DNA from 3 places in the Streptomyces sp. Inha503 genome. Region 3 is predicted to be linked to each of the others. Evidence: riboswitches for the same ligand, from Rfam matches in the RefSeq annotation. Region 3 holds a riboswitch; each other region holds the start of a gene.
The links. A riboswitch is a leader RNA that binds a small molecule or an ion and turns the genes downstream of it on or off. The one in region 3 is predicted to bind thiamine pyrophosphate.
Positions count from the first base shown of each region.

Region 1: another riboswitch for thiamine pyrophosphate. It lies ahead of ACJX2R_RS35935 (thiamine ABC transporter substrate binding subunit); the one in region 3 lies ahead of thiO (glycine oxidase ThiO).
Region 2: another riboswitch for thiamine pyrophosphate. It lies ahead of thiC (phosphomethylpyrimidine synthase ThiC); the one in region 3 lies ahead of thiO (glycine oxidase ThiO).

Region 1 covers NZ_CP178360.1:8,429,562-8,440,005, forward strand. Annotated here, with positions in the region: gene rpsB (30S ribosomal protein S2) at 1-549, shown strand, start outside; gene tsf (translation elongation factor Ts) at 660-1,496, shown strand; gene pyrH (UMP kinase) at 1,652-2,434, shown strand; gene frr (ribosome recycling factor) at 2,539-3,096, shown strand; gene ACJX2R_RS35925 (phosphatidate cytidylyltransferase) at 3,096-4,265, shown strand; gene rlmN (23S rRNA (adenine(2503)-C(2))-methyltransferase RlmN) at 4,338-5,444, shown strand; TPP riboswitch at 5,517-5,621, shown strand; gene ACJX2R_RS35935 (thiamine ABC transporter substrate binding subunit) at 5,617-6,690, shown strand; gene ACJX2R_RS35940 (ABC transporter permease) at 6,786-8,399, shown strand; gene ACJX2R_RS35945 (ABC transporter ATP-binding protein) at 8,400-9,437, shown strand; gene ACJX2R_RS35950 (LOG family protein) at 9,502-10,444, opposite strand, start outside.
Region 2 covers NZ_CP178360.1:6,382,816-6,393,259, forward strand. Annotated here, with positions in the region: gene hisC (histidinol-phosphate transaminase) at 72-1,151, opposite strand; gene ACJX2R_RS26345 (LacI family DNA-binding transcriptional regulator) at 1,557-2,657, shown strand; gene ACJX2R_RS26350 (metallophosphoesterase) at 2,889-4,121, shown strand; gene ACJX2R_RS26355 (hypothetical protein) at 4,313-5,161, shown strand; gene ACJX2R_RS26360 (serine hydrolase domain-containing protein) at 5,317-6,471, shown strand; gene thiC (phosphomethylpyrimidine synthase ThiC) at 6,782-8,545, opposite strand; TPP riboswitch at 8,538-8,655, opposite strand; gene ACJX2R_RS26370 (YibE/F family protein) at 8,727-10,226, shown strand; gene ACJX2R_RS26375 (SsgA family sporulation/cell division regulator) at 10,298-10,444, opposite strand, start outside.
Region 3 covers NZ_CP178360.1:3,928,043-3,938,486, reverse strand. Annotated here, with positions in the region: gene pknB (Stk1 family PASTA domain-containing Ser/Thr kinase) at 1-1,106, opposite strand, end outside; gene ACJX2R_RS16245 (SRPBCC domain-containing protein) at 1,217-1,675, opposite strand; gene ACJX2R_RS16240 (thiazole synthase) at 1,875-2,618, opposite strand; gene thiS (sulfur carrier protein ThiS) at 2,819-3,019, opposite strand; gene thiO (glycine oxidase ThiO) at 3,016-4,191, opposite strand; TPP riboswitch at 4,297-4,410, opposite strand; gene ACJX2R_RS16225 (NAD(P)/FAD-dependent oxidoreductase) at 4,828-6,033, shown strand; gene ACJX2R_RS16220 (Rv2175c family DNA-binding protein) at 6,147-6,512, shown strand; gene thiE (thiamine phosphate synthase) at 6,653-7,321, shown strand; gene metF (methylenetetrahydrofolate reductase [NAD(P)H]) at 7,527-8,444, shown strand; gene ACJX2R_RS16205 (hypothetical protein) at 8,485-9,480, shown strand; gene ACJX2R_RS16200 (phytoene desaturase family protein) at 9,661-10,444, opposite strand, start outside.

The DNA.
Region 1 (10,444 bases), 4.5 Mb from region 3:
GCCTCCGGCCTCACCAAGAAGGAGCTCCTGGTCCTCTCCCGTGAGAAGGCCAAGCTGGAGAAGACCCTCGGCGGTATCCGCGAGATGCAGAAGGTGCCGAGCGCCGTCTGGATCGTGGACACCAAGAAGGAGCACATCGCCGTCGGTGAGGCGCGCAAGCTCCGGATCCCGGTCGTCGCGATCCTCGACACCAACTGCGACCCGGACGAGGTCGACTACAAGATCCCGGGCAACGACGACGCGATCCGCTCCGTCACCCTGCTCACCCGGGTGATCGCCGACGCCGTCGCCGAGGGCCTCATCGCCCGTTCCGGTGTCGCCACCGGTGACGAGAAGGCCGACAAGGCCGCGGGCGAGCCGCTCGCGGAGTGGGAGCGCGACCTGCTCGAGGGCGAGAAGAAGGCCGACGAGGGCGAGGCCAAGCCGGCTGAGGCCGCTGCGGACAAGCCCGCCGAGGACGCCGCCAAGCCCGCCGAGGCCGTCGCGGACAAGCCCGCCGAGGACGCCAAGCCCGCCGAGACCCCCGCCGCGGGCACCGAGCAGGGCTGACCACTCAGACGTCACTCAGACGGTGTATGACGGCGGGGGACGGTGCCGGTGGCGCCGCCCCCGCCGTTCACCCGTAGAGCTTTCGACTTTCGAGAAGAGATTCACAGATCATGGCGAACTTCACCGCCGCTGACGTCAAGAAGCTCCGTGAGCTGACCGGCGCCGGCATGATGGACTGCAAGAAGGCGCTGGACGAGGCCGAGGGCGTCGTCGACAAGGCCGTCGAGATCCTGCGCGTCAAGGGCCAGAAGGGCGTGGCCAAGCGTGAGGGCCGCAGCGCCGAGAACGGCGCCGTCGTCTCCCTCATCGCGGACGACAAGTCCTCCGGCGTGCTGGTCGAGCTGAAGTGCGAGACCGACTTCGTGGCCAAGGGCGACAAGTTCGTGGCCGTCGCCGACGCCATCGCCGCCCACGTCGCCAAGACCTCCCCGGCCGACCTGGAGGCCCTGCTGGCCTCCGAGATCGAGGCGGGCAAGACCGTTCAGGCGTTCGTCGACGAGGCCAACGCGACCCTCGGCGAGAAGATCGTCCTGGACCGCTTCGCGCAGTTCTCCGGCGGTTTCGTCGCGGCGTACATGCACCGCACCAGCCCGGACCTGCCGCCGCAGGTGGGCGTCCTGGTCGAGCTGGACAAGGAAGACGCCACGGTCGCCAAGGACGTCGCGCAGCACATCGCCGCCTTCGCCCCGAAGTTCCTCACCCGCGACGAGATCCCGGCCGAGACGGTCGAGAACGAGCGCCGGGTCGCCGAGGCCACCGCCCGCGAGGAGGGCAAGCCCGAGGGCGCCCTGCCGAAGATCATCGAGGGTCGCGTCACCGGCTTCTTCAAGGAGAACGTGCTGGTGGACCAGCCGTTCGCCAAGGACAACAAGAAGTCCGTCCAGAAGGTCCTGGACGAGGCCGGTGTCTCGCTCAAGCGCTTCGCCCGTTTCCGCGTCGGCGTCTGAGCCGAGCAGCGAATGACCGGCGACCCCGATAGGGTCGTAGGCAGCCAACCGTCGACCGGTCGGCCGCAGATGTGACGAGGAGGCCATTGCCGCAGAGGTCGTAACAGGACCCGTCCGGCAGTGGCCTTCTTCGTATGTGCACGAGGAGATCTCCAATGAATCACGGCGCGGACGCCAAACAGGCCGCCGATGACAAGAGGGCGCACGGCGCGGCCCCACACGGTCGCTTCCTGCTGAAGCTGTCCGGCGAGGCGTTCGCCGGAGGCGGGGGACTCGGTGTCGACCCCGATGTCGTGCACGCCATCGCCCGCGAGGTCGCCGCCGTGGTCAGGGACGGTGCCGAAATCGCCATCGTCATCGGCGGCGGCAACTTCTTCCGCGGTGCCGAGCTTCAGCAGCGCGGTATGGACCGGGCCCGCTCGGACTACATGGGCATGCTCGGAACCGTCATGAACTGTCTCGCCCTCCAGGACTTCCTGGAAAAGGAGGGCATCGACTCCCGCGTCCAGACCGCCATCACCATGGGCCAGGTCGCGGAGCCGTACATTCCGCTGCGTGCGGTGCGCCATCTGGAGAAGGGGCGTGTGGTCATCTTCGGCGCGGGTATGGGTATGCCGTACTTCTCCACGGACACCACCGCGGCCCAGCGAGCGCTGGAGATCGACGCGCAGGCCCTGCTCATGGGCAAGAACGGCGTGGACGGGGTCTATGACTCCGACCCCGCCCGCAACCCCGACGCGGTGAAGTTCGACGCCCTGGAGTACGGCGAGGTGATCACTCGGGACCTCAAGGTCGCGGATGCCACCGCGATCACGCTCTGCCGGGACAACAAGCTGCCCATCCTCGTCTTCGAGCTCCTGGCCGAAGGAAACATCGCGCGTGCGGTGAAGGGTGAGAAGATCGGCACGCTGGTGAGCGACCAGGGCTCCCGGGCCTGACGGCTCGAACGGGGGATGGACAACGGCCTGCCGGTCGGACACCGTGCAGGAGAAGACGCACGCAGGGGCGAGGCTCTGCTTACTGATAACACCAGGAGCAAGTGGTGATCGAAGAGATCCTCCTCGAGGCCGAGGAGAAGATGGAGAAGGCCGTTGTGGTCGCCAAGGAGGACTTCGCCGCGATCCGCACCGGGCGTGCGCACCCGGCGATGTTCAACAAGATCGTGGCGGACTACTACGGTGCGCTGACGCCGATCAATCAGCTGGCGTCGTTCTCGGTGCCGGAGCCGCGGATGGCCGTGGTCACGCCGTTCGACAAGACCGCGCTCCGCAATATCGAGCAGGCGATCCGGGACTCCGATCTGGGCGTCAACCCGAGCAATGACGGCAACATCATCCGTGTGGTGTTCCCCGAGCTCACCGAGCAGCGCCGTAAGGAGTTCATCAAGGTCGCCAAGGGCAAGGGCGAGGACGCGAAGATCTCGATCCGCAGCGTCCGCCGCAAGGCCAAGGAGTCCATCGACAAGCTGATCAAGGACGGCGAGGTCGGCGAGGACGAGGGGCGCCGCGCGGAGAAGGAGCTCGACGACACCACGGCGAAGTATGTCGCGCAGGTGGATGAGCTGCTCAAGCACAAGGAAGCCGAGCTGCTCGAGGTCTGATGAACGACTCTTCCTGGGGGGCCCCACCAAGCGCCGGACTCCGGGGACCTGGCCGCCAGGGCACCTCCCCTGGCTATGGCTGGGAGGTGCCCACTTCTTCGGCGGGTCCCGCGCACGAGGTGGGTGAGGCGGCGCAAACTCGCCCCATGCCCACCGTGCCCCACGCAGGCGGCGACTCCGGCGAGGCCGCCGACCGTGACCGGGGGGCCGCTCGGCTGAGCGGCCCCCTCTTCCGCGACGAGCGGGAGCCGCAGCCCGGTCCCCGGCAGCCCGCCGGGCGCCGGCCGACGCCCCCCGAGCCCGCGCCCGACCCGGCCTCCGCCGACGGCGCGCCCGGCACCGGACAGGGCAAGAAGAGCGCGGGCCGGAACCTGCGGGCCGCGATAGGGGTGGGCATCGGCCTCGGTGTGATCATCTTGGCCTCGCTCTTCATCTACAAGCCCGTGTTCGTGGGCGTGGTGGCGGTCGCGGTGGTGGTCGGGCTCTGGGAGCTGACCTCGCGTCTGGCCGAGCGCAAGGACATCCGGGTCCCCCTGGTGCCGCTCGCCGTCGGCGGGGTCGCCATGGTCGTTGCCGGCTATGTGCGCGGTGCCCAGGGCGCGGTGGTGGCGGTCGCCCTCACGGCGCTCGCGGTGCTGGTCTGGCGGATGACCGAGCCGCCCGACAACTACCTCAGGGACGTCACCGCGGGCGTCTTCGCCGCCTTCTACGTGCCGTTTCTGGCCACTTTCGTGGCGCTGATGCTTGACACCGACGACGGCCCGTGGCGGGTCCTGACCTTCCTGCTGCTGACCGTGGTCAGCGACACCGGGGCGTACGCGGTGGGCTGGCGCTTCGGCAAGCATCCGCTGGCCCCGCGCATCAGCCCCGGCAAGACCCGCGAGGGGCTGCTGGGCGCGGTGGCCTTCGCGATGGTCGCGGGCGCGCTGTGCATGCAGTACCTCATCGACGACGGCGTCTGGTGGCAGGGCCTGCTGCTCGGCCTCGCCGCCGCGGTCAGCGCGACCCTCGGCGACCTCGGCGAGTCCATGATCAAGCGCGACCTCGGCATCAAGGACATGGGCAAGCTGCTGCCCGGCCATGGCGGGATCATGGACCGGCTCGACTCGCTGCTGCCCACCGCGCCGGTGGTGTGGCTGCTGCTGGTGATCTTCGTGGGCGGCGGCTGACCGCGCCCGCCCACGGGCCCCGCGCCACTCCCGGCGCGGGGCCCTTCGTACGTCTGCGACACTGGGAAAACCATGCCTAAGCCCGGAGAACTCACCTTCGTCGCGCCGCGTGGGGCCAAGAAGCCCCCGCGGCATCTTGCCGACCTCACGCCCGCCGAGCGCCGGGAGGCCGTCGCCGCCCTCGGGGAGAAGCCCTTCCGGGCAGGTCAGGTGTCGCGTCACTACTTCGCGCGCTATGCCGACGACCCCGCTCAGTGGACCGACATCCCGGCCGCCGCGCGCGAGAAGCTGGCCGCCGGGCTGCTGCCGGACCTGATGAGCGTGGTGCGGCACATCAGCTGTGACGACGACACCACGCGCAAGACGCTGTGGCGGCTGTTCGACGGCACGCTCGTGGAGTCCGTCCTGATGCGCTACCCGGACCGGGTCACCATGTGCATCAGCTCACAGGCGGGCTGCGGGATGAACTGCCCGTTCTGCGCCACCGGGCAGGCGGGGCTGGACCGGAATCTGTCCACCGCCGAGATCGTGCACCAGATCGTCGACGGGATGCGGGCCCTCCGCGACGGGGAGATCCCCGGTGGCCCGGCCCGGCTGTCCAACATCGTCTTCATGGGCATGGGCGAGCCGCTGGCCAACTACAACCGCGTCGTCGGCGCCATCCGCCGGCTCACCGACCCCGAGCCCGACGGGCTCGGCCTGTCGCAGCGCGGTATCACCGTCTCCACCGTCGGCCTCGTACCGGCGATGCTGCGGTTCGCGGACGAGGGCTTCAAGTGCCGGCTCGCGGTGTCGCTGCACGCCCCCGACGATGAGCTGCGCGACACCCTCGTGCCGGTCAACACCCGCTGGAAGGTGCGCGAGGTCCTGGACGCCGCGTGGGAGTACGCGGAGAAGTCCGGCCGCCGGATCTCCATCGAGTACGCGCTGATCAAGGACATCAACGACCAGGCGTGGCGCGCCGATCTGCTCGGCCGGCTGCTCAAGAGCCACCGGGTGCATGTGAACCTCATCCCGCTCAACCCGACGCCGGGCTCCAAGTGGACGGCGTCCCGGCCCGAGGACGAGAAGGCGTTCGTGGCGGCCCTGGAGGCCCATGGGGTGCCGGTGACGGTCCGGGACACCCGGGGCCAGGAGATCGACGGGGCCTGCGGGCAGCTGGCGGCTTCGGAACGCTGAGCACCGGCTGATACGGTGCCTGGCATCGTCGCATCATGCGGTCGTCATAGAAGCGAACATCCGTACAAGTGAACATTCCGACAGGGGAGCGCTCAGAGCGCTGAGAGTGCGGCACGGCCGCAGACCCTCGGACCTGATCCGGGTCATACCGGCGTAGGGAGTCAGCATCACCATGAACAGTCAGCTTCGGCGTGCCATCTCGGCCGCCCTCCTCGGCTCAGTGGCCCTGGGCGCGCTCGTCGGCTGCGGCGAGGACACCAAGAGCGGCTCGGACTCCAAGACGGTCACCCTGGTCACGCATGACTCGTTCGCGGCCTCCAAGGCGGTCCTCAAGGAGTTCACCAAGGAGACCGGCTACAAGGTGCGCGTGCAGGCCGGAGGCGACGCCGGAGCCGCCGTCAACCAGGCGATCCTGTCCAAGGGCCACCCCCAGGGCGATGTGTTCTTCGGTGTCGACAACACGCTCCTCTCCCGCGCGCTCGACAACGACCTGTTCACCGCCTACACGGCGAAGGGGCTCGACAAGGTCCCGGCGGCCCTTCAGCTCGACCGGGCCGAGCACCGCGTCACTCCCGTCGACTTCGGCGACATCTGCGTCAACTACGACCGGAAGTACTTCGCCGACAAGAAGCTGACGCCGCCCCGGACGCTGGACGATCTGACCAGGCCCGCCTACAAGAACCTCCTGGTCACCGAGAACGCGGCCACCTCGTCCCCCGGTCTCGGCTTCCTCCTCGCCACGGCCGCGAAGTACGGCGACGACGGTTGGAAGGGCTACTGGAAGAAGCTGCGTGCCAACGGCGTCGAGGTCGTCGACGGCTGGGAGCAGGCGTATTACGACCGGTTCTCCGGTTCTGCGGGCGGCGGCAAGGGCGACCGGCCGCTCGTCGTCTCCTACGCCTCCAGCCCGCCCGCCGAGGTGGCCGACGCCAAGAGCAAGCCCGCGGAGGCCCCCACCGGGGTGGCGACGGGCACCTGCTTCCGGCAGGTGGAGTTCGCCGGGCTGCTGAACGGCGCGGGCAACACCAAGGGCGGCAAGGCGCTGCTGGACTTCCTGCTGAGCAAGCGGTTCCAGGAGGACGTCCCGCTGAACATGTACGTCAACCCGGCGCGCGAGGACGCCAAGCTGCCGGAGCTGTTCACCCGATACGGGGTCAGGATCGGCGACTCGGCCACCCTGACGCCGCAGAAGATCGCCAAGAACCGTGAGCCGTGGGTCAAGACATGGTCCTCGCTGGTCCTGTAGAGCCCCGCGAGAACCGTAAGAAGGCCGACGGCCACCGTAAGGCCGATACGGGCGAGGGCGGCGGCCGTCGTGCGATCGCCCTCCGGCTCGCCCTGATGGCGGTGCCGCTCGCCTTCTTCGCGGTCTTCTTCGCCTATCCCGTGGCCGCCATCGTCACCCGGGGGCTGCGCGTCGGCGGGCGGTGGCGGTTCGGCCGGATCGCCGAGGTGGTGACCGATCCGGCGACGCTGGACGTCCTGTGGTTCACCTGCTGGCAGGCGGTCGCGTCAACCGCCCTCACGCTCGCGGTGGCGCTGCCCGGCGCGTATGTCTTCGCCCGCTTCGACTTCCCCGGCAAGGGGCTGCTGCGGGCCGTGGTGACCGTGCCGTTCGTCCTGCCGACCGTCGTCGCCGGATCGGCCTTCCTGGCACTGCTCGGCCGGGGCGGGCTGCTGGACGAGCTGTGGGGGGTGCGGCTGGACACCTCCGTCTGGGCGATCCTCCTGGCCCACGTCTTCTTCAACTACGCGGTCGTCGTCAGGACCGTGGGCGGGCTGTGGGCCCAGCTCGACCCGCGCCAGGAGGAGGCCGCGCGGGTACTCGGCGCGAGCCGGCTGTCGTCCTGGCGCCGGGTGACGCTGCCCGCCCTGGCCCCGGCCGTGGCCGCGGCCGCGCTGATGGTCTTCCTGTTCACCTTCACCTCCTTCGGCGTGATCCAGATCCTCGGCGGCCCCCGCTACGCCACCCTGGAGGTGGCGATCTACCGGGAGACCGCGCAACTGCTCGACCTCCCCACGGCCGCGGTGCTGACCCTCGTCCAGTTCGCCGCTGTCGCCGCCGTATTGGCCCTGCACGCGTGGACCGTAAGGCGCCGCGAGAGCGCCCTGCGGCTCGTCGACCCGGGCCGCACCGCGCACCGCCCGAAGGGCCCGGCCCAGTGGGCGCTGCTGTGGGGCGTGCTGGCGGTGGTCGCGCTGCTGATCGTGACACCGCTCGCGGTGCTGGTGGAGCGCTCGCTGAACGGACCGGACGGCTACGGGTTCACCTACTACGAGGCGCTGCGGTCGGCCGCGGACAGCGGGGGCACCTTCTTCGTGGCTCCCATGGAGGCCGTCGGGAACTCCCTGTGGTACGCGGCGGTCGCCACCGTCTTCGCCCTCGTCGTGGGCGGTCTCGCCGCCGCGGCGCTCACCCGTAAGGCGGGCAGGCTGGTGCGGGGCTTCGACGCGCTGCTGATGCTGCCGCTGGGCACCTCGGCCATCACCGTGGGGTTCGGCTTCCTGATCGCCCTGGACGAGCCCCCGCTGGATCTGCGCGCCTCCTGGGTCCTGGTGCCGCTCGCCCAGGCCCTGGTGGGCGTGCCCTTCGTCGTACGGACCATGCTGCCGGTGCTGCGGGCGGTGGACCACCGGCTCCGGGAGGCGGCGGCCGTGCTCGGGGCGTCCCCGTGGCGGGTCTGGCGGGAGGTGGACCTGCCGCTGGTCGGACGGGCCGTGGCGGTCGCGGCGGGCTTCGCTTTCGCCGTATCCCTGGGCGAGTTCGGGGCGACCGTCTTCATCGCGCGCCCCGACCATCCGACCCTCCCGGTGGCCATCGCCCGCTTCCTGGGCCGGGCCGGACAGCTCACCTACGGGCAGGCGATGGCCCTGAGCACGATCCTGATGCTGGTCTGCGCCGGATCGCTGCTGGCGCTCGAGCGCATCCGCACCGACCGTTCCGGGGAGTTCTGAATGACGCTGCTGCGACTGGACGAGGTGACCGTAAGGTTCGGCCGGCACGACGCGCTGGCCTCCGTGGACCTGGAGGTCGCCGAGCACGAGACGGTCTCTGTGCTGGGGCCGAGCGGAAGCGGCAAGTCCACCATGCTGCGCGTGGTGGCCGGGCTGCGGCGCCCCGACACCGGCCGGGTCTGGCTCGCCGGACGCGACCAGAGCGGGGTGCCCACGCACCGGCGCGGTGTGGGGCTGATGTTCCAGGACCACCAGCTGTTCCCGCAGCGGGACGTGGGCGGCAACGTCGCCTTCGGGCTGCGGATGCGCAAGGTGGGCCGCGCGGAGGCGGATCGCCGGGTCGCCGAACTGCTGGAGCTGGTGGGGCTGCCGGGCGCCGAGCGCCGCCCCGTCGACTCGCTCTCCGGCGGTGAGCAGCAGCGGGTGGCGCTCGCCCGCGCGCTTGCCCCGCGACCCAAGCTGCTGATGCTGGACGAGCCACTGGGCCAGCTCGACCGGGGGCTGCGGGAGCGGCTGGTGGTGGAGCTGCGCGAGCTCTTCGAACGGCTGGGCACCACCGTCCTCGCGGTCACCCACGACCAGGGGGAGGCGTTCGCGCTCGCGGACCGGGTGGTGGTGATGGAGAACGGCCGGATTGCCCAGACTGGCACGCCGCTGGAGGTGTGGCAGCGGCCCGCCACCGAGTTCGTCGCCCGGTTCCTCGGCTTCGACAATGTGGTCGAGACGATCGTGCACGGCGAGGTCGCCGACACCGTATGGGGCAAGCTGCCCGTGCCGCCCGGCTCCCGGCCGGGCCCCGGCAGGCTGCTGGTCCGCCCCGCCGGGGTGCGGCTGACGGACCCCGAGGAGGGGCTGGCGTGCACCGTGGCGGCGCGCACCTTCCGCGGCGACCATGTGGCGCTCATCCTGCGGCTGTCGGACCCGGCCGCGCCGCGTCTGGAGGCGTCCTGCGCCCTGCGGGACGCCCCGGAGGCGGGGGCCCGGGTCGGGGCGGTCATCGACCCGGCCGACGTGGTGCTCCTGGACCCCGAGCCCTGACACCGGGCCCCCTGGTCTCCGCTGGTACGCCTCGCCTGGTACTCAGCGCTTCCTCGGCGCCGGTTCAGCCCAGCATCGACAGCAGCGCCTCGGGTGCCTCGTCCACCGAGTCCACCAGAGCGATACGGGCCTTCATGGACCGTCCCTCCGCGAGCGCCTCGAGCAGCGGCCAGGTCGGCAGCCGCCGGGTCCAGTGGTCCCGGTCCACCAGCACCATCGGGGTCGGCTCACCGCGCGACTCGTAGTAGTTCGGCGTCGCGTTGTCGAAGATCTCCTGGACGGTCCCGGCGGCGCCGGGCAGGAAGACCACGCCCGCGGTCGAGCGCGCCAGCAGCCCGTCCTCACGGGTGGCGTTGGCGAAGTACTTGGCGATGTGCGAGGCGAACGCGTTCGGCGGCTCATGCCCGTAGAACCAGGTGGGGATGCCGACCGACGCCCCGCCGTCCGGCCAGCGCTCGCGAACCGCGAAGGCGGCCTCGGCCCAGTCCCCGATGGACGGCCGGAAGGAGGGCGTCTTGCCGAGCAGTTCGAGCGCCTCGTCCAGCACCGCGTCCTCGTGCGGGGCCGCGTAGGCGCCGAGGTTCGCGGCCTCCATCGCGCCCGGCCCGCCGCCCGTCGCGACCGTGAGGCCGGTCCGCGCCAGGGCCCGGCCGAGCCGTGCGGCGCCCGCGAATCCGTCGGAGCCGCGCTCCAGCGCGTGACCGCCCATGACGCCCACCACCCGCGTCCCGACGAGGAATTCGTCGAGCGCGTCGGAGACCGCGTCGTCGTGGATGGAGCGCAGCATCGAGGCGAAGATGTCGCCGTCGGTCTTGGTCCGCTGGAACCAGGCGTAGGCGAGCGCGTCCGGCGTCCGCACGTAACCGTGTTCGGTGAGGCCCTCGAAGAGCTCCGCGGGGGAGTAGAGGGTGCCGCGATACGGGTCGAACGGCAGATCCGGCACCGGCGGGAACACCAGCGCGCCCCCGGCCCGGACCTTCGCCGCCGCCTCGGTCTCCATCGGGCAG
Region 2 (10,444 bases), 2.5 Mb from region 3:
TAGGGGGCGAATGGGACACGTATGGGTATGCTGCGCACCTCTCTAAAGGGCCGTTGGGGCCCTTACGAGGCTCAGAGCTCCTTGCGGTACTCCGCCGCCGTCCGCAGGAAGATCTCGTTCGCCTCGCGCTCGCCGATGGTCACCCGCACCCCCTCGCCCGGGAACGGACGGACCACCACGCCCGCCGCCTCGCACACCGCTCCGAAGTCGGCCGTGCGCTCCCCCAGCCGCAGCCAGACGAAGTTCGCCTGCGAGTCCGGGACCGTCCACCCCTGGGCGGTCAGCGCCTCCCACACCCGGCCCCGCTCGGTGACCAGCGCGTCCACCCGCTCCCGCAGCGCGTCCTCGCTGCGCAGCGAGGCCACCGCCGCGTCCTGGGCGAGCTGGCTGACGCCGAACGGCACCGCGGTCTTGCGCAGCGCCGCCGCCACCGGCTCATGGGCGATCGCGAAGCCGACCCGCAGCCCGGCCAGGCCGTACGCCTTGGAGAAGGTGCGCAGCACACACACATTCGGCCGGTCCCGGTAGAGATCGATCCCGTTGGGGACCCGTTCGTCCCGGATGAACTCGATGTACGCCTCGTCCAGCACCACCAGCACATCGGACGGCACCCGCTCCAGGAACCGCTCCAGCTGGGCCCGGCGGACCACGGTGCTGGTCGGGTTGTTGGGGTTACAGACGAAAATCAGCCGGGTGCGGTCGGTGATGGCGTCCGCCATTGCCTCCAGGTCGTGCTCCTCGGCGTCGTTCAGCGGGACGCGCACCGACGTCGCCCCGGCGATCTGAGTGATGATCGGATATGCCTCGAAGGACCGCCAGGCGTAGATCACCTCATCGCCCGGCCCCGCCGTGGACTGGACCAGCTGCTGGGCCACGCCGACCGAGCCGGTCCCGGTGGCCAGATGCTCCAGCGGTACGTCGAAGCGGCTCGCCAGCTCGGCGATCAGCGCGGTGCAGGCGAGGTCCGGGTAGCGGTTGAAGGAGGCGGCGGCGTTCGCGGCGGTCTCAAGCACCCCGGCCAGCGGCGGATAGGGGTTCTCGTTGGAGGAGAGCTTGAAGGCCAGGGGGCCGCCCGCGGCGGCCGGCCTGCCGGGCTTGTACGTCGGGATGCCGTCCAGCGCGGCGCGCAGCTTGGGGCTCTTCTCGGTCACCGACAGTCCTCCTCGACCCATCCTGTCTCGGGCCGTGGGCAGCGTTCGCACACGGCAATACTGCACACCTTATGAGGATTCCCCCGAATCGCGTACCCGCCGGGCGCCGCCGCGTATCCGCCTCCGGCGCCCGCGTACCCACCGGGGGGAGCGCCCCGCGTTTTCGCGCGCGCCGGTGGCGAGCGCCGTGGCGCGCATCACCCGTGCAGGTGAGTTGAGACCTCTTCGAGACATGTATCAATCACCAGGCGTGGATATGCCAGGGGCGATCAGAGGCCCCATGGAACCCCCAACTGGCTTCACTTCCAAGGGAATTGGGGAAAGCGCTCATGCAGAAACGTGCCTTCCGAATACCGATGGCGGAATCGCGCAACCCTCCCACCCGCGCCCTACTATCGGCTGGCCATGACAGCAGCAGGGAAGCACCAGGTGAGCCGGTCGGCCGGCCGCCGGTTAGGGCGGGCGGGCATCCGGGACGTGGCCGCCGCCGCCGGGGTCTCCATCACGACCGTCTCCGACGCGCTCAACGGCAAGGGCCGGCTCCCGGAGGCCACCCGCCGCCATGTCCGCGAGGTCGCCGAGCGGCTGGGCTATCGCCCGTCCGCAGCGGCCCGCACGCTCCGTACCGGCAAGTCCGGCCTCATCGGCCTGACCGTGACCACGTACGGGGATGAACCTTTCACCTTCACCGAGTTCGCCTACTTCGCCGAGATGGCGCGGGCCGCCACCTCCGCCGCGCTGGCGCGTGGCTACGCCCTCGTCATCCTCCCCGCCACCTCCCGCCACGACGTGTGGTCCAACGTCGCCCTCGACGGCACCGTGGTGATCGACCCCTCCGACCACGATCCGGTCGTCACCGAGCTCCTGCGCCAGGGCATCCCCGTCGTCAGCGACGGCCGCCCCGCCGGCGCCCTCCCCGTCACCGCCTGGGTCGACAACGACCACGAGGCGGCGGTGCTGGGGCTGCTCGACCATCTCGCCGAGGCCGGCGCCCGCCGGATCGGACTGCTCACCGGGACCTCCACGGACACCTACACCCGGCTGTCCACCACGGCGTACCTGCAATGGTGCGAACGGGTGGGACAGGATCCGGTCTATGAGGCGTACCCGGCCCACGACCCTTGTGCCGGTGCCGTCGCCGCCGACCGGCTGCTCGCGCGCCCGGACCGCCCCGACGCGGTCTACGGCCTCTTCGACCCCAACGGCACCGATCTGCTCGCCGCCGCCCGCCGCTACGGGCTGCGGGTCCCCGACGATCTGCTGCTGGTGTGCTGTAGCGAATCGACCGTCTACCGCACCACCGAACCGCCCATCACGACCCTCTCACTCAAACCTCGCCGGATCGGCACGGCGGTCGTCCAGTTGCTCATCGACGCCATCGAGGGCCTTGACACCGACCACCCCGTTGAGCAGGTCATACCCACCGAATTGATGGTGCGGACGTCCTCGCAGCGCCGTCCGCCGCGTACGACGGTCAGCGCTCCGCGCAGCCGCACTGGAGGCTGACCTGAGGGCGACTCAAGGATTACCCGAGGAGGACCTGAGGCCAATGGGCTTCCCCTACTGGGCCAATCCGGGATAAAAGTCCGACGAAGCAGGAGCGAGCAGCGATTGACGGCACCCTGGTGCGTCACAAGCCCTCACGGTCATTCCTATGATGGGCGGACGACACCGCGGACCGCCGTCGACCAGGCAAGGTCCACAAGGTGGCACGGCGGCGTGATGGTGGAGGGGTCGATGACTCAGGGGGCCGGTCTGGAAGCCACGGCAGGGACCACGGCTGCGATCCCTCCTGTGCTCGCGTACGGGGCGCACACCCCGCCCGGCATGGTCGCGCCCGGAGCCGTGCCGCCCGGGTCCGCGCCCGCCGCGCCGGGCACCGCGCCCGTGCCGCAGAGCGCGTCCGCGCCCGAGGGGCCCGCACCCGGCGCACCGGCTCCGGGCGCACCGGTGCCCGGCGCGCCCGCGCCGGACACGCCCACGCCGCTGCCCCTGCCCGCCGAGTACACCCCGACCGAGCGGCTCCCGGTCCTGGGCCCGGGGCACACCCTCAAGGACACCCAGCTCGTCCCGCCGCAGGACCGCCCCACCGTGGCGCTCACCCCGGTGCCCGAGCCCGAGGACGGCCCGCTGGCCCAGGACGAGGGCCCCGGCCCGCTGTACGTCGTGGGCGACGTCCACGGCTACCACGAGGAGCTGCGCGAGGCGCTCGCCGCCGAGGGCCTGATCGACGCCAAGGGCAACTGGTCTGCGGGGAACGCCCGGTTGTGGTTCCTCGGCGACTTCACCGACCGCGGCCCGGACGGCATCGGCGTCATCGACCTGGTCATGCAGCTCTCCGCCGAGGCCGCCGCCGCGGGCGGCTACTGCAAGGCGCTGATGGGCAATCATGAGCTGCTGCTGATCGGCGCCAAGCGGTTCGGCGACACGCCGGTCAACTCCGGTGCCGGAACGGCCTCCTTCCAGGCGGCCTGGCTGCTCAACGGCGGCCAGCGCAGCGATATGGAGCGGCTCGAGGACCACCACCTCCAGTGGATGTCCCGGCTGGACGCGATGGCGGAGGAGGACGGCCATCTGCTGGTCCACTCCGACACCACCGCCTATCTGGAGTACGGCGACTCGATCGAGGCCGTCAACGACACCGTCACCGAGACACTTCAGCGCAGCGACGCCGACGAGTGCTGGGACCTGTTCCGCAAATTCACCAAGCGGTTCGCCTTCCGCGACGAGGACGCCGGACCCACGGCGGCCCGCGAATTGCTCGACGCCTACGGCGGGGAGCGCATCGTCCACGGCCACAGCCCCATCCCGTATCTGCTCGGCGAAGTGGGTTCCGAGGATGGCGAGGACGGCGGCGCGCCCGCGGTCGAGGGCCCGCATGTCTACGCGGACAATCTCGCCGTGGCCATGGACGGCGGCATCACGATGGCCGGAAAACTGCTGGTCGTTCAACTTCCCCTGGCGAACTGAGGATTCAGCGGACGCTGTCCGGGGCAGATAGAGAGTTTCACCGGCGCGGGAGCAATTCGGGAAACTTGCTGTCACCCCGCGCCGGATCGGCTCTACCATCGGCTTATCCGTCGCAGGCTCTCCTCCGTTTCCGCCCGACTGCCCGGCGAAAGCCGGTCGTCACGGCCCTACGGAGCATCGGGGGATGCACCATGAAAAGCGCTCCGCACCTGCTGACCGAGGACCGCCCGGAGTTCGAGCGGGTTCTCGACGAGGCACTGCGCACCGCGGACCGGCGCCCGGACCTCAGCGGTATCGGGCAGCGGCTCACTGCCGAGCAGCTGCGCACGATGGCGCTCGGGGCATCGACCGCGATAGCGGCATGCGCGGCCGACGAGTACCAGACGTACCGCGAGACTCGCGCCAAACTGCGCGAGCCCGCCCCGCTCTTCCCGCTCGCCGGGGACGTGGGCGAGCGCGAGCAGCCGGACGGCACGGTGGGGCTCGCCGGCGCGATGCAGGACGCCGCGGGGGCGGGGCTCGTGGCCATGCTCGCGGTACTGGCCCCGGTGCTCGCCGGTACGGCCGCGATCATCTTCCTCATCGTCGGCTATGTCCTCAACGTCCTGGACCCGGCCCCGTCCATCGCCCAGCCGATGGTCACCGCGGGCTGGTTCTTCGCCGCGCTGACCGCCGCGGCCATCCTGATCGCCGCCGTCGGACTGCTCCTGACCGCGCTGCGCAACGGCTCCAGCGCGATCCGCGGCGAGGCGCGCAGCGAGCGGCTGGAGGAGGTGGACCGCGCGCGCGAGGTCTGGCGGGATGCCCTGCTGGAGCGCGGCATCCTGCCGTTCCTCCGCGAGGCCCTGGCCAACCCCTCGGCCCCGGCCCCCTCCGCGTACGTCCCGATCAACCCCGAGGCGGTCAGCCGCACCCCGCACCTCGGCTACAGCCGCCCCGGCTTCAGCACCGACGACGAGGGCCCCAAGGCCCGCCCCCGCTACAGCAGCCCGGACTACACCAGCCCCGACTACGGCGGACCGGAACACCAGCCGGACTAGCCCGGGGCGCGGGGCGCGGTCCGGACGCGGGGCGCGGGCACGGCTCCGGGTGCGAGTACTGCTCTGGGCGCGGGTACGGCTCCGGGTGCGGTCCGGGTGTGGGTGCGGGTCATCCCGGATGGCCGCGCGCGGCCGCCTCGGCAGCATGGCTGACCATGACTTCCTTGACCCGACGTACCTTCATGGGCGGTTGCGCGGCCGGGACGCTGCTGGCCATGGCCGGGAGCACCGGCGCCCGCGCGGCGACCAGGACCACCGCATCGACCATCGCGCCCGACGACGCCGCCCTCCAGGCCGCGATCAGCGATCTCACCCACCCGCCCGCCACCTCGGCCCAACTGCGCGTCGACCGCCGGGGAGACCGCTGGTACGGCACGGCGGGGGCGGCGGACATCACGAGCGGACGGGCCGTGTGCCCGGACGACCGGTTCCGCGCCGGCAGCGTCACCAAGGCGTTCGTGGCCACCGTGGTCCTTCAACTGTGGACCGAGCGCCGGGTGGAGCTCGACGCCCCCATCGGACGCTACCTCCCGGGCCTGCTTCCTTCCGCCTTCGCCCGCCGCATCACCGTGGCCCAGTTGCTGAACCACACCAGTGGGCTCCCCGACCACCGGGGAATTCCGGACGACAGCACCCCGGAAGCGGTCCTGCAACACCGATGGGACCGGTGGACACCGCGGGAGTGGGTCGAGACGGTGACGCACGATCCACTCAAGTTCGCCCCGGGCACCAAACAGGAGTACCGCGGCATCAACTATGTGCTGCTCGCCCTGCTCATCGAAAAGCTGACCGCCCGCCCCTACGGCCAGGAGATCCAGACCCGCGTCCTGCGTCCGCTGGGCCTGACCCGAACCCTGCTGCCGGGCCAGGACCCCCGCCTCCACGGCCCGCATGTGCACGGCTATCTACGGATGACCGACGGCTCACTGCGCGATGCCACCGTGTATAACCAGTCCTCCGCCTGGGGCGAAGGCGAGCTGGTCTCGACCGTCGACGACCTGTTCCGCTTCCAGCAGGCCCTGTCCTCCGGCGCGTTGCTGCCACCCCACGCCCTGGACAAGCTCTTCACCCTGCCCCCGGACTCCGTACGCATGCTGGACGGCGGCCCCGCCCGCTACAGCCTGGGCCTCCAGACGGCCACCGTGAACGGCGTGACGTTCTGGGGCAAGACCGGCGAAACCACCGGCTACCGCACCCGCATGTTCGCCACCCGCGATCTGAGCCTCCGCTTCGTCCTGTCCTACACCCCGACGCCACTGACCACACAGGAGGAGATGACCAACCGAGTCGTCGCCGCACTCACCACCTGAATCCACCCCCGCCCCCTCCAGACAAGCCACACCCGATGGGACGTTTCACGTGAAACATGGCGGAAGCCTCAGCCGGGTTAGCACTAATGGGCGGCTACACCACGACGTGAAAGGCCCTGCTCGGCCATGCGCGCCGGAGGAGCGGCGAGAGTCTCTTGAGACTGTGACTTCCAGTCCGGCTGGAGACGCGGGGCCCGAAGTCGCAAATCGAAGTTGCGGCTTCGGACCCGCCCCGCGGCATATCGCCTGGTTCAATCCCCAGGCGTTGTTGCCGGGATCCACCCGCGATCTCGGCCTGCGCGTCCGCGCCTCAGTCCGCGATCGGCAGATACACGCGGTTGCCCGCCTCCGCGAACTCCCTGGACTTCTGGGCCATACCGGCCTCCGCCTCCACCGCGTCCATCGCGCCGCCGTGTTCACGGCGGATGTCCTGAGAGATCTTCATCGAGCAGAACTTCGGCCCGCACATCGAGCAGAAGTGCGCCGTCTTGGCCGGCTCCGCCGGCAAGGTCTCGTCGTGGAAGGAGCGGGCGGTGTCCGGGTCGAGGGCCAGGTTGAACTGGTCCTCCCAGCGGAATTCGAAGCGCGCGTCGGAGAGCGCGTCGTCCCATGCCTGGGCGTCCGGATGGCCCTTGGCCAGGTCGGCCGCATGGGCGGCGATCTTGTAGGTGATCACGCCGGTCTTGACGTCCTCGCGGTCCGGCAGCCCCAGGTGCTCCTTGGGGGTGACGTAGCAGAGCATCGCCGTGCCCCACCAGGCGATCATCGCGGCGCCGATGCCCGAGGTGATGTGGTCATAGGCGGGGGCGATGTCGGTGGTGAGGGGGCCCAGGGTGTAGAAGGGGGCCTCCTCGCACACCTCCTGCTGGAGGTCGACGTTCTCCTTGATCTTGTGCATCGGGACATGACCCGGGCCCTCGATCATCGTCTGGACGCCGTGCTCCTTGGCGATGCGGTTGAGCTCGCCGAGGGTGCGCAACTCCGCGAACTGCGCCTCGTCGTTGGCGTCGGCGATCGATCCCGGGCGCAGTCCGTCGCCCAGCGAGTAGGTGACGTCGTACGCCGCGAGGATCTCGCACAGCTCCTCGAAGTGGGTGTAGAGGAAGGACTCCTGGTGGTGGGCGAGGCACCACGCCGCCATGATGGAGCCGCCGCGGGAGACGATGCCGGTCTTACGGCGGGCGGTCAGGGGGACGTACGGCAGCCGGACGCCGGCGTGGACGGTCATGTAGTCGACGCCCTGCTCGGCCTGCTCGATGACCGTGTCCTTGTAGATCTCCCAGGTCAGCTCCTCGGCCTTGCCGTCGACCTTCTCCAGCGCCTGATAGAGCGGCACGGTGCCGATGGGGACCGGGGAGTTGCGCAGCACCCATTCGCGGGTGGTGTGGATGTTGCGGCCGGTCGAGAGGTCCATGACCGTGTCGGCGCCCCAGCGGGTCGCCCAGGTCATCTTCTCGACCTCCTCCTCGATGGAGGAGGTGACGGCGGAGTTGCCGATGTTGGCGTTGACCTTCACCAGGAATCGCTTACCGATGATCATCGGCTCGATCTCCGGGTGGTTCACATTGGCCGGGAGGACGGCGCGGCCCGCCGCGATCTCCTCCCGGACCACGTCGGGGGAGACGTTCTCGCGGATCGCCACGTACTCCATCTCCGACGTGACCTCGCCCCGCCGCGCATAGGAGAGTTGGGTCACGGGGGCACCCGGGCGGCCGCGCCGCGGCTGGCGCGGACGGCCGGGGAAGACCGCGTCGAGGTTGCGCAGCCCCCCGCGGGGCGAGGTGTGCTTGAGCCCGTCGTCCTCGGGGCGGACGGGACGGCCCGCGTACTCCTCGGTGTCGCCGCGGGCGATGATCCAGTTCTGCCGCAGCGGCGCCAGGCCGCGGCGGACATCCGTCTCGATGGTGGGGTCGGTGTACGGGCCGGAGGTGTCGTACAGCGTCACATCCTGGCCGTTGGTGAGGTGCACGCGGCGGACCGGGACCTGGAGGTCCGGGCGCGAACCCGTGACATACCCCTTATGCCAGCCGAATTCGGCCGTCTCGGTGCGCGATGGTGCATCCTGCTGAGTCATGAGACCCACTCCCTACGCCGGCATTACCCGGTAACAGGTTCAGCGGTCGGCGCAGCTGTCAGCGTCAGCGCCCTCTCAGCCCGGTGCTCCGAGCTCCCGCGATTGCAAAGGTTCGTCACCACGCTAACGGTTTATCCACAGCGCTGAACAGGGGGCCCACATCTCTTGCGATGATGCGAGCGTGACCGCCATCCAGCAGGACCACCCGCCCGAGCAGCCCCACCCCTCCGATCAGGCGCATGGCCACGGCCACGGACATTCCCATGGCCACTCCCACGGCCATGGCCCCGCCACCCCTGTCTCCGCACGCCTCCGCAAGATCATCGCGGTGGTGCTCATTCCGTTCACCGTCGCCGTCGTGGCCGGTCTGATCGTGCTCTGGCCGGGTGGCACGCCCGACCACAAGGCGCACGGCCGGAGCGGTCTCGGCTTCGACCAGACGACCGTGGCCGGACGGGTGGTGAAGGTCGAGGAGGTGAACTGCGCCGATGTGAACGCCCAGCCGCAGGCGCCCACCGAGCCCGGCCAGGGCGGCGCCGCCCAGAACGGTGCCCCAGGGCAGAGCGGGAGCCCGGGGCAGGGCGGGAAGAAGAGCGTCTGCGAGAAGGCCACGATCGAGGTCACCTCGGGCAAGGACAAGGGCCGCACGTTCCCCGAAATCGTCCAGCCCAACGCCTCGCGCCACTTCAGCGCCGGGCAGGAGCTGAAGCTGGCGTACGCCCCCAAGGCGCCCAAGGAGCTCCAGTACTCCGTGTCCGACGTCGACCGGTCGATGCCGATGGCGCTGCTGGCGGGGCTGTTCGCGCTCGCGGTCGTGGCGGTGGGGCGGCTGCGCGGGGTGTTCGCGCTGGTGGCGCTGGCGATCAGCTTCGGGGTGCTGACGCTGTTCATCCTCCCGGCGATACTCCAGGGTTCCAATCCGCTGGTGGTCGCGGTCGTCGGAGGCAGCGCGATCATGCTTCTCGCGCTGTATATGTGCCATGGGCTGACGGCGCGTACATCGGTCGCGGTGCTCGGCACGCTGGTGTCACTGCTGCTGATCGGGGTGCTGGGCTCGCTGTTCATCGGCTGGGCGAGCCTGACCGGCAACACGGACGACCAGACCGGGCTGGTGCACGGCCTCTATCCGAACATCGAGATACGAGGGCTGCTGCTCGCGGGTGTGATCATCGGCTCGCTGGGCGTGCTGGACGATGTGACGGTCACCCAGACCTCGGCGGTGTGGGAGCTGAGGGAAGCGGACCCGACCACGTCCAGGCGCAAGCTCTACGGGGCGGCGATGCGGATCGGGCGGGACCACATCGCCTCCGTCGTGAATACCCTGGTGCTGGCGTACGCGGGCGCTTCGCTTCCGCTGCTGCTGCTGTTCTCCATCGCGGACAGCGGGGTCGGCACGGTCGCCACGAGCGAGATCGTCGCTGAGGAGATCGTACGGACGCTGGTGGGCAGCATCGGGCTCGTCGCCTCGGTGCCGGTGACCACCGCGCTGGCCGTGCTCGTGGTCTCCGCGGACCGCGCCCCGGCGGCGGACGGCGGCGCTGCGCGGTTGATCGGCGCGGGCGGCGCACAGGCGCCACAGAGGGCCCAGGCGTCCCCGGCGTCCCCGGCGCCACAGGCTGCCCAGTCGGCCCGGACCGGCCGGGGCGGACGCGGGCGGCGCCGCCGGGCGAAGGGGCACTGAGGCGATGGCACACTGCCCGGCGGCCCGGCCATGGCACAGCACCGGCCCTCGGCCCGCAGCGCGTCCGGCTCTCAGCCCGCGTACCGGTCCTCGGCCAGGATGCGGTGGAGTTCGGCATCGAGATCGCCGACCGGGTCACAGGCCGCCGGCTCCTGGCCGAAAGGCACCACCCGGTCCGTCCGATCGAGGAAGGCCACCAGCGGAGCGGCCCCGGCCCG
Region 3 (10,444 bases):
CCGAGGGCGATCGCCAGCAGCACCGCGGCGGCGATCGTCACGATCCCGCGCCGCGGCAGCCGGCCCCGGCCGCCGCGGCCGCCCCCGCGGTGCCCCTCCTGCCGGGGCGGTTCCGGGGGCAGCTCCAGACGGCTGGTGTGGTTGAGCTGGTCCTGGCCGTCGACGGCCGCCGCCGGGCGCGGAATCACCGCCGTACGGTTCTCGGACCCGGCCGAGTCGTCCTCCTTGGCCTGCGGCGGCACCGCGTCCAGCTGGTCGTCGGTCAGCGCGGCCCGTACCGCACGGGCCGTGCTCAGCAGCGCGACGGCGTCGGCGGGGCGCGCGTCGACGGCGCGCGCGGTGGCCGAGGCCACCAGCGCGTCCAGCTCCGGGGCGACCCCGGGCGCGAGGGCGGAGGGCGGCGGGACGTCCTCGTTCAGATGCTGGTAGAGCACCTGCGCCGGGGTGCTGCCGCCGTGCGGCTTGGCACCGGTCAGCATCTCGTACAGCACCACACCGCAGGCGTAGACATCGGCGCGGGTGTCGGCCGTGCCGTGCTCGATCTGCTCGGGCGCGAGATACGAGACGGTGCCGAGCACGCTGCCGGTGGAGGCGCTGGTGTTGGTGTCCACCGCCCGGACCAGGCCGAAGTCGGCGACCTTGACCCGGCCGTCGTCCCCGATCAGCACATTCTCGGGCTTCATGTCGCGGTGGACGAACCCGGCCCGGTGGGCCGCCCCGAGCGCGGCCAGCACCGGCTCCAGGATGTCCAGCGCGGCGCGCGGGCGCAGCGCTCCGCGCCCGCGGAGCACATCGCGCAGGGTGCAGCCCGAGACGTACTCCATGGCCAGATAGACGTGGCTGCCGTCGGTCCCCTGGTCGTAGACGGCGACCACATTGGCGTGCGCGAGTCTCGCGACGGACTTCGCCTCCCGGATGAAGCGCTCGACGAAGGCGGCGTCGGAGGCGAGGCTCTGGTGCATCACCTTCAGCGCGAGCACACGGTCCAGCCGGGTGTCGACGGCCCGGTAGACCGTCGCCATCCCGCCAACGGCGATGCGCGCCTCGATGCGGTAGCGGCCGTCGAGCTCCTGCCCGACGAGGGGGTCCTGGAGGGTCGTATCCACGGGGGAAGTCTACGAGGCGCCGATATCGGCCAGGACCGCCCGCCCCAGGCAGGGCGGGCACTACAGCGGAACGGTGACACTTGCGGGTCAGTGACCGTGACACTTGCGGGTCAGTTGTGCGACGCGGCGGCGATCGCGGCCAGCTCCTCCAGCGCGGAGGTCCAGGACAGCGTGGCGTACTCGGCGTGCTTGGCCTTGGCGTCGTCGGGGACGGCCAGGGCGCGGATACCGCTCTCCGCGAACCGCAGCCGGGTGCCCCGCCCCTCGGGCGAGAGCGCGAACTCCACGAGGGTGGCTTCGCCGGGGTCCGAGGGGGCGTGATCGGGCTCCAGGGCCAGCCGGAAGCGGAAGAGGGCGTCCGGAACCGCCCGCTCGACCATGCCGTGGAACTCTCCGTGCTCGTCCCAGCGGAACCGGAGCCGCCCGCCGGGGTGCGGATCGATCTCGCAGCCGCCGGGGGCGTACCAGGCGCGGATGTGCTCGGGCGTGGTCAGCACCCGCCACACCCGGTCGATCGGCGCCGGTACGTACACCTCGCGCTCGATCCGGTCGTCCACGGTCACGGTCACGGCGACCACCTCCGGGCTGTGGGCTGCTCCCTCCCTCCACGGTAGGGCCCCGGGGGGCCCGGACACCGGGCTGGCCGAAGGCCAGGGCCCCGAAGGGGCGCGGGGCTGTGTCGACGTGCGGCTCCGCCGCGCGGGCGCGCCCAGCCACGACGGCGCCGCGGTCGGCCGGCGACGCATCGCGACACTTCCAGCGGAGCGCTCAGCCGAAGGCCGGGCGCTCGGGGTCGAGGGCGGCCAGGCCCTCGGCCGGGCTCGACGCCTCGGCGAAGTGGCGGCGCGGGATCCGGCCCGCCCGGTGGGCCAGCCGCCCCGCCTCCACGGCGTGCCGCATCGCCCCCGCCATCAGCTCCGGCTCCTGGGCTCGGGTGACGGCCGAGGCGAGCATCACCGCCGCGCACCCCAGCTCCATGGCCAGCGCGGCGTCCGACGCCGTGCCCGCGCCCGCGTCCAGGATCACCGGCACGGTGGCGCGCTCGGTGATCAGCTGGAAGTTGTGCGGGTTGCGGATGCCGAGCCCGGAGCCGATCGGGGAGCCGAGCGGCATGATCGCGGCGCAGCCGACGTCCTCCAGCTTCCGGGCCAGGATCGGATCGTCATTGGTGTACGGCAGAACCGTGAACCCGTCGTCCACCAGGATCTCGGCCGCGTCCAGCAGCTCGATCGGATCGGGGAGCAGGGTGCGCTCGTCGGCGACCACCTCCAGCTTGACCCAGTCCGTGCCCAGGGCCTCCCGGGCGAGGCGGGCGGTGAGCACGGCCTCACCGGCGGTGAAACACCCGGCGGTGTTGGGCAGCGGGCGGATCCCGTGCCGGTCGAGCACGGAGAGCACCGACCCCTGCACCGTGGGGTCGAGCCGCCGCATCGCGACGGTCGTCAGCTCGGTGCCGGAGGCCAGCAGCGAGCGCTCCAGGATGTCCAGGCTGGGTGCGCCGCCCGTGCCCATGATCAGCCGGGAGCCGAAGTCGGTCCCGGCGATGGTCAGCGGGTCGGGCGTGGCGAGCGTCGCGTGGTCGGCGGCGTGGTCGGCGGCGCGGTCGGCGGCGCCGTGGGCCGTCGTGGCGTCGGGGGCGGTGGTGACGGCGGCCGGGGTGGCCTGGGTGGTCGCGGTGGCCGGGGTGGTCGTGGTGGGAGCCATGGTTGGGATCAGCCTCCTTGGACCGCGGTGAGGACCTCGACGCGATCACCGTCGCCGAGCGAGGTCGCGGACCACTGGGTGCGCGGGACGACCGTCTCGTTGACGGCGGCGGCGACACCCGAGGGTGCCTGGGTGAGGGTCGCGACGAGCCGGTCGAGCGTGGTGCCCTCGGGCACTTCGCGAGGCTCGCCGTTGACGGAGACGGTCATGTGTGCTGCTCCTGTGCTGGGGAGTGCGCGGCGCCGGGGGCACCGGGAGAGGGAGTCGCCGAGGGAGCCGTGAAGCGCCGCGGGCTGAACGGCCGGGCCTCCGGGGGGAGTTCTCCGCTGGTGAGGGCTTCGGCCATGACATCGCCGGTGATCGGGGTGAGAAGCACGCCGTTGCGGAAGTGGCCGCTGGCCACCAACAGCCCCGGCAGCGCGGTCGGGCCGAGCATCGGGGCGTTGTCGGGGGAGCCGGGGCGCAGCCCGGCGGACGTCTCCACCAGCGGCAGTTCGGTGATGCCGGGTACCACCTCATGGGCGTCCCGCAGCAGTTCGTACACCCCGCCCGCGGTGACCGTGGTGTCCCAGCCCAGCTCCTCGCTGGTCGCGCCGATGACCAACTCGCCGTTCTCGCGAGGCACCAGGTAGACCGGCGCGCCGCGCACCACGGCCCGTACGGTCCGGGAGAGGAACGGCGCGTACCGCTCGGGCACCGACAGCCGCACCACCTGCCCCTTGACGGGCCGTACGGGCGGCAGGACGTCCTCGGGAACGCCCGCGAGCCGTCCGCTGAGGCTGCCCGCGGCCAGTGCGGTCCGCTCGGCGGCCAGGCGCGTGCCCCCGGTCAGCTCGACCCCGATGGCGCGGTCGCCGTCCAGCAGCAGCCGTTCCGCGCGGTCGCGGTGGAAGGCGACCCCGGCCCGCTCGCACGCGGTGAGCAGCGCCGCGGTCAGCCGCCGTGGATCCACCTGGTGGTCACCGGCGACACGCAGCCCGCCGTGTACGCCCGGCGCGAGCATCGGCTCCAGACGACGGCATTCACGCCCCGACAGCCACTCGGACTCCAGCCCGAGCCCCTGCTGGAAGGTGTGGAGCTCGCGCAGATGGGCGCGGTCGTCGGCGTCGAACGCGACGGCGAGCGTGCCGCACGCACGGTGGCCCACGTCCTGGCCACCGGCCTCCTCGAGCTCGGCCACGAAGTCCGGATAGCGGCGTGCGGAGGCCATGTTGAGGCCGAGCAGGGTCTGCTCGCCGTAGTGCAGTTCGGTGACGGCCGCCAGCATCCCGGCCGCGACCCAGGCGGCTCCGCCGCCGGGCGCGGGGTCGACGAGCGCGGTGCGCAGCCCGCGCTGGGCCGCCCGCCAGGCCGTGACCAGCCCGATAATGCCGCCGCCGATGACGAGGGCGTCGTAGCGTCCGCCGGGTGGCGACCCGCCTGATGTACGAGGTCCGTGACCGTGACCGTGGTCGTGACTGTGGTCGTGACGGTGACCTGGTGCGTGCGTGGACACGCTGCCCCTCCCTTCGCCGGCATGACCCGGATCAGGTTCGTACGGTCGGAGGCCGTCCCAGCCTCCCTCTCAGCCCGGTCCGCCCGGGCTCCCGCGAGTGCTCTGTCCCGCCACCCTAGTACGTGCCCCGAATAGCCCGAAAGACCGGCCGTACACCAGGAAGCCCAACCCCGGCGGCTCCCCATTCAGCCCCGGCGGTTCCCATTCCAGCCCCTCCGGCGCTTGAGGAGCGGGGTCCGGGGCGGAGCCCCGGCGGGGGCCGAGGGGGCGGAGCCCCCTCGTTTCGGGAAGGGGCGGGGTGGGGGCTCACCGCCGAAGGCGCCCACAACCCGCACCCCGCCCCCGACCCCCGCCCAACCCTCGCCCACCCCCCTCCGACCCCCCGCTCTGTGTCCGACCTCTCGTAAGCCGCTCTCCAGTCCGCCCCACCAGCCGCAATACAGTGATCGTGTGAGCGATGAGACGACGACGAAGCCGTCCTCGAACGGCGCCGGTCAGCGCGTGGTGATCGTCGGCGCGGGCATGGCGGGGGTGCAAACCGCCGTCGCGCTGCGCGAGCACGGCTGGACCGGGGAGATCGTCCTGCTGGGCGCGGAGCCCCACCAGCCCTACGACCGCCCCCCGCTGTCCAAGGCCGTACTGCTCGGAAAGGCCGAGGGCTCGACGCTCGACGTGGACTTCGCCGGGCTCGGCATCGGGCTGCGGCTCGGCGTCGAGGTCACCGGCCTGCGCCCGGACAAGCGACAGGTCGAGACCGCGACCGTCCAGCTCCCGTATGACGTCCTGGTGATCGCCACCGGCGCCGAGCCGATCCCGCTGCCGGGCAGCCTGCCGGCCAGTCTGCCCGGCAGCGAACGAGAGCCCGGCGTCCATCTGCTGCGCACCCTGGACGACGCCCAACGGCTGCGCCCGGTACTCGCCCGGCAGCGCGAGATCGCGGTCGTCGGGGCGGGCTGGATCGGCGCGGAGTTCGCCACCGCGGCGCGCGAGGCGGGCTGCGCCGTGACCGTCGTCGAGGCCGCCGACCGGCCGCTGGCGGGCGCGCTCCCGGCCGAGGTCGCGGCCCCCATGGCGGCCTGGTACGAGGACTACGGCGCCCGGCTGGTCACGGGCGCCCGAGTGGCCTCCGTCGACGAGAGCGGGCTGCTGCTCGGCGACGGCACCCGGCTGCGCGCGGGCGCGGTGGTCGTCGGGATCGGGGCCCGGCCCGCCACGGACTGGCTCGCGGGCTCGGGCGTGGAGCTGGCCGAGGACCGGTCCGTCGCCGCCGACGACCGGCTGCGCGCCTCCGCGCCGGACGTCTACGCGGTCGGCGACTGCGCCTCCTTCCCGTCCGCCCGCTACGGAACGCGACTGCTGGTGCACCACTGGGACAACGCGCTCCAGGGCCCGCGCACCGTCGCCGCCAATGTGGTGGGGAGCCGGACGGCCGCTCACTTCCCCGGTGTGGTGTACGACCCGGTGCCGTACTTCTGGTCCGAGCAGTTCGGGCGCTTCGTGCAGTACGCCGGGCACCACTCGGAGGCCGACGAGCTGGTCTGGCGCGGCGATCCGGCCGGTGCCGCCTGGTCGGTGTGCTGGCTGCGCGAGGGCGCCCTGGTCGCCCTGCTGGCCGTCGGCCGTCCGCGCGATCTGGCCCAGGGGCGCAAGCTGATCGAGCGCGGCGCCCGGCTGGACCGGACGCGGGCCGAGGACCCCTCGGTGCCGCTGAAGTCGGCCGTCCTCTGACCGGCGGGCCGACCGCCGATCGGCCGTCGGCCGGGGCGCCCGGGGCGGGCCGGGCGCCCCGTGCGGCGGACGCCCGGCTACCCACTGTCAGTCCCAGATGGCAGGCTTGTTCCGTGACCGAGATTGACGCAAAGATCGATGCTCTCGTCCCCGCCTGGCTCACCCTCCCCGACGTCGCCGAACGGCTGGGGGTCGAGGTGACGCGCGTCCGGCAGCTGGTCAAGGAGGGCCAGCTGATCGCCGTGCGCCGTGGCGAGAACAGGGTCCTTCAGGTGCCCGAGGAGTTCATCGGTGACGGAAAGGTCGTCAAGGGCCTCGTGGGGACCTTGACGCTTCTGAAGGACGACGGCTTCAGCGACGAAGAGATGCTGGAGTGGCTCTTCACCCCCGACCCAAGCCTGCCCGGCACCCCGGCGCGGGCGCTGAGCGAGAATCGCGGTACGGAAGTGAAGCGGCGCGCCCAGGCCCTCGCCGTCTGAACGCCGTCTGAACACCAACTGACGCCTTCAGCGCCCAGCCTTCCGTGGCTTTTCGCACCTGACCGCACCCTGATCGCACCTGGCGTACGGGCCGCGATCCACTCACGGCCCGTACGCCGCCCGACCCTCCGGGGGGACCCATGTCCACCGCCGCCACCGCCACCACCACCGCTCGCGAGCGGCTGGCCGACGCCCGCCTCTATCTGTGCACCGACGCCCGGAAGCGCCAGGGCGATCTGCCGGAGTTCCTGGACGCCGTCCTGGGGGCGGGGGTGGACATCGTCCAGCTCCGGGACAAGGAGATGGAGGCGGCCGAGGAGCTGGAGCGCCTCCAGGTCTTCGCGGACGCCTGCCGACGGCACGGCAAGCTGCTGGCCGTCAACGACCGGGCCGACATCGCGCATGCCATCGGCTCGGATGTGCTCCATCTGGGCCAGGGCGACCTCCCGGTGGCCGCGGCGCGCGCGATCCTCGGCGAGGACGTGCTGATCGGGCGCTCCACCCACGCGGAGGCGGAGGTGGACGCGGCGGCCGTCCAGCCCGGTGTGGACTATTTCTGCACCGGCCCCTGCTGGCCCACCCCCACCAAGCCGGGCCGCCCCGCCCCGGGGCTGTCCCTGGTGCGTTACGCCGCCGCGCTGGGCACGGAGCGTCCGTGGTTCGCCATCGGCGGAATCGACGCCTCCAACCTGGACCAGGTCCTGGAGGCGGGCGCCCGCCGCATCGTCGTGGTCCGGGCCATCACGGCCGCCGACGACCCGGCGGGGGCGACGGCCGAACTGGCGAAGCGGGTCCGCATGGCGGCCTGACCGGGACGCGATCCGACCGGGGCGCGGCCCGCCCCGCGGCCCGGCCCGGCTTTTCACCTGGGCTTCACCCACCTTTCATCCGGCCCGGCCCGCCCGCCGGTCGAAGGCGTACGGAACTGTCCGCACTGCGGACAGAAAGCTGGCAAAACCCCCATATCTCCGAGGCCGGGTGGGCGTAGCCGAGCCGGGTCGATAGCCTGCACATATGGCCCTAGGCACCGCTTCCACCAGGACCGATCGCGCCCGAACCGTGCGCGATCTGCTCGCGTCGGGCGAGCAGTCGTATTCCTTCGAATTCTTCGCCCCCAAAACGGCGAAGGGCGAGCAGACGCTGTGGAACGCCATCCGCAGGCTGGAAGCCGTCTCGCCCACCTTCGTCTCCGTGACCTACGGAGCCGGCGGTTCCTCCCGCGAGGGCACCGTGCGTGCCACCGAGCGCATCGCGACGGACACCACGCTCACCCCCGTCGCCCATCTGACCGCGGTCAATCACTCCCGGGCCGAGCTGCGCAACATCATCGGGCAGTACGCCGGCGCCGGGATCCGGAACATGCTGGCCCTGCGCGGCGACCCGCCGGGCGACCCCATGGGGGAGTGGATCCAACACCCCGACGGTCTCACCTACGCCGCCGATCTGGTCCAGCTGATCAAGGAGTCCGGCGACTTCTGTGTCGGCGTGGCCGCGTTCCCCGAGATGCACCCCCGCTCGACGGACTGGGACACCGACATCCGTCACTTCATCGACAAGTGCCGCGCGGGCGCCGACTTCGCCATCACGCAGATGTTCTTCTACCCCGAGGACTATCTGCGGCTGCGCGACCGGGTCGCCGCAGCGGGCTGTACGACGCCGATCATCCCTGAGATCATGCCGGTCACGAACGTCAAGCAGATCGAGCGGTTCGCGCAGCTCAGCAATGCGGCGTTCCCGCCCGAACTGGCTGAGCGGATCCTGGCGGTGAAGGACGACCCGGCGGCTGTACGCTCGATCGGGATCGACTACGCCACGAAGCTGTGCGCGCGGTTGATGGCCGAGGAGATCCCCGGGCTGCACTTCATTACCCTGAACCACTCCACGGCGACGCTGGAAATCTACGAGAATCTGGGACTGCATCAGCGGTCCTGACGACGGCAGCCGACGGGCGGCCGCATTGAGAGGGGCGGGCATGGGCTGGACGGTCCTCTACATCGCTTTCGGCGTCGTCGCGCTATGGCTGCTGGGAGAGGTCCTCCTTCAGTACAAGGCGCGGCTCCGCTGGCGGCTGTTGGCCTTCGTCGGCTTCCTGGGCGTGGTCCTCGGTGTGCTGATCCCGTCGGTTCCGGTGATCGGTGCGGGCGCGATCGCCTTCGCCGTCGGCCAGACGTATGTGACCCTCTCCTTCCGCCGCGGTTTCGCCGCGGGCTGGGCCCTGAGCGGCGGGCTGCCGGGGCTGCTCGGGCGCGAGGGGAGGAGCGTCTGGCCGGACGACGCGGACAAGGAGCCGATCCTCGAGGTCTCCGACCTGGAGGCGGTCCCGGCGGCGCGGCCGGAGCCGCCCGCGTACCAGCCGGAGCCGCCCACCTACCAGCCGCAGCCGATGCCCGACGACACCGGCGAGTACGGCGTCTACGAGGAGCCGTCCCCCTTCACCCCGGCCTCGGGCGCGTACAGCGAGGCGACGGCGGACGGCTACAGCGCGTACGAGACGTACGGCGGCTACGGCGCGCAGCAGGACCACAGCCAGGGGCAGGGCCACAACTACGGCCAGGACGTCTACGCGGACCAGATGGGCCAGGCCGGGCAGTACGGCTATGGGAACGAGGCGTACGCGGCGTACGGCCAGGACCCGTACGGCGGCGCCCAGCCCCAGGCCCAGCCCTACGACCAGCAGCCTTACGACCAGCAGGGGTACGGCCAGCAGCAGTACGCCGACCAGTACGCGGCCTACGGCCAGCAGGATCCGTACGGCGGGACCTACGGCGGCGGCGACCACTGGGCGGCCGAGGCCGGCTACCCCTCGCCGGACCCGGCGTACGACGTGACGCAGTCCGGCGGGCCCTGGGTGCCGCAGCAGCGCGAGGGCGACGCCCCGCCCCCGGCGGACCAGCAGGCGTACCCGTACCAGCAGCAGGGCCAGAACCAGGGCTACCCCCAGGGCTTCGACGAGCAGTACCGCTACTGAGCTCGGCCGACAGGTGGGTGCCGCTCCCGGAAGCGGCACCCACCCGTGCGTCCCCGGGGCCCACGCTGCTGGTTTCCCGGGCCCGCGCTACGGCTGGGACGCGCCGCCCAAGCGCGCGTTACGGCTGGGACGCGCCACCCGAGTCCGCGCTACGGCTGGGACGCGCCGCTCTGGCCCGCGTTACTGGGAGCCGCGCCAGTCCCCGCCCTCGACGATCAGCCCGGCCACCAGCGCGCCCGACATCCCCGCGTGGGCGAGCCCGCCGCCCGGATGGGCCCAGCCGCCCGCCAGATACAGACCCGGTATCCGGGTGGCATTGGCGGGCCGCAGAAACGCGCCGTCCGCCCCGGCGAGCACCGGGCCCGGAACGCCGCCGCCCCGGGCGCCCGTCTCCGCCGCGGTGTCGGCGGGGGTGCGGACCTCATGCCACAGCAGCCGCCCCCGCAAGTCCGGTATCGCGGCCTCGGCGGCCGTGATCAGCCGCTGGGCGTCCCGCTCCGCCGCCGCGCCGTCCGTCCAGTCCACCGGGCCGTGCGGGGCGACGACGGCGGTAAGGGTGACGGCCTCGTGCTCCGCGTCCGGGCGCACCGTGGGGTCGTCCGGACGCAGCACGGTCACCGTGGGGCGGGGGCAGGGCTCGCGGAGCCCCTGGCCGTCGCCGAAGACGGCGGCCAACTCCGCGTCGCGGTCCGGGGCGTGGACCACGGTGCGGTGTGCGGTGTCCTCGGGGCGGGCTCCGCGCAGCGCCAGAAAGACGGTCAGCCGCCCCGGGGCGCCGCCGCCCGCGCCCGGCTCCGGCCGCACGTCCCCCTCCCGCCAGGGCCGCTGCCCGCCGAGCAGTGGGGGAAGCAGCGCGGGGTCGATGCCCGAGACCACCGCGTCGGCCTCCGCGACGGTGCCGTCGGCCAGCTCCACACCCGCCGCACGGCCGTCCTTCTCCACGATGCCGGTGACCTCGGCATCG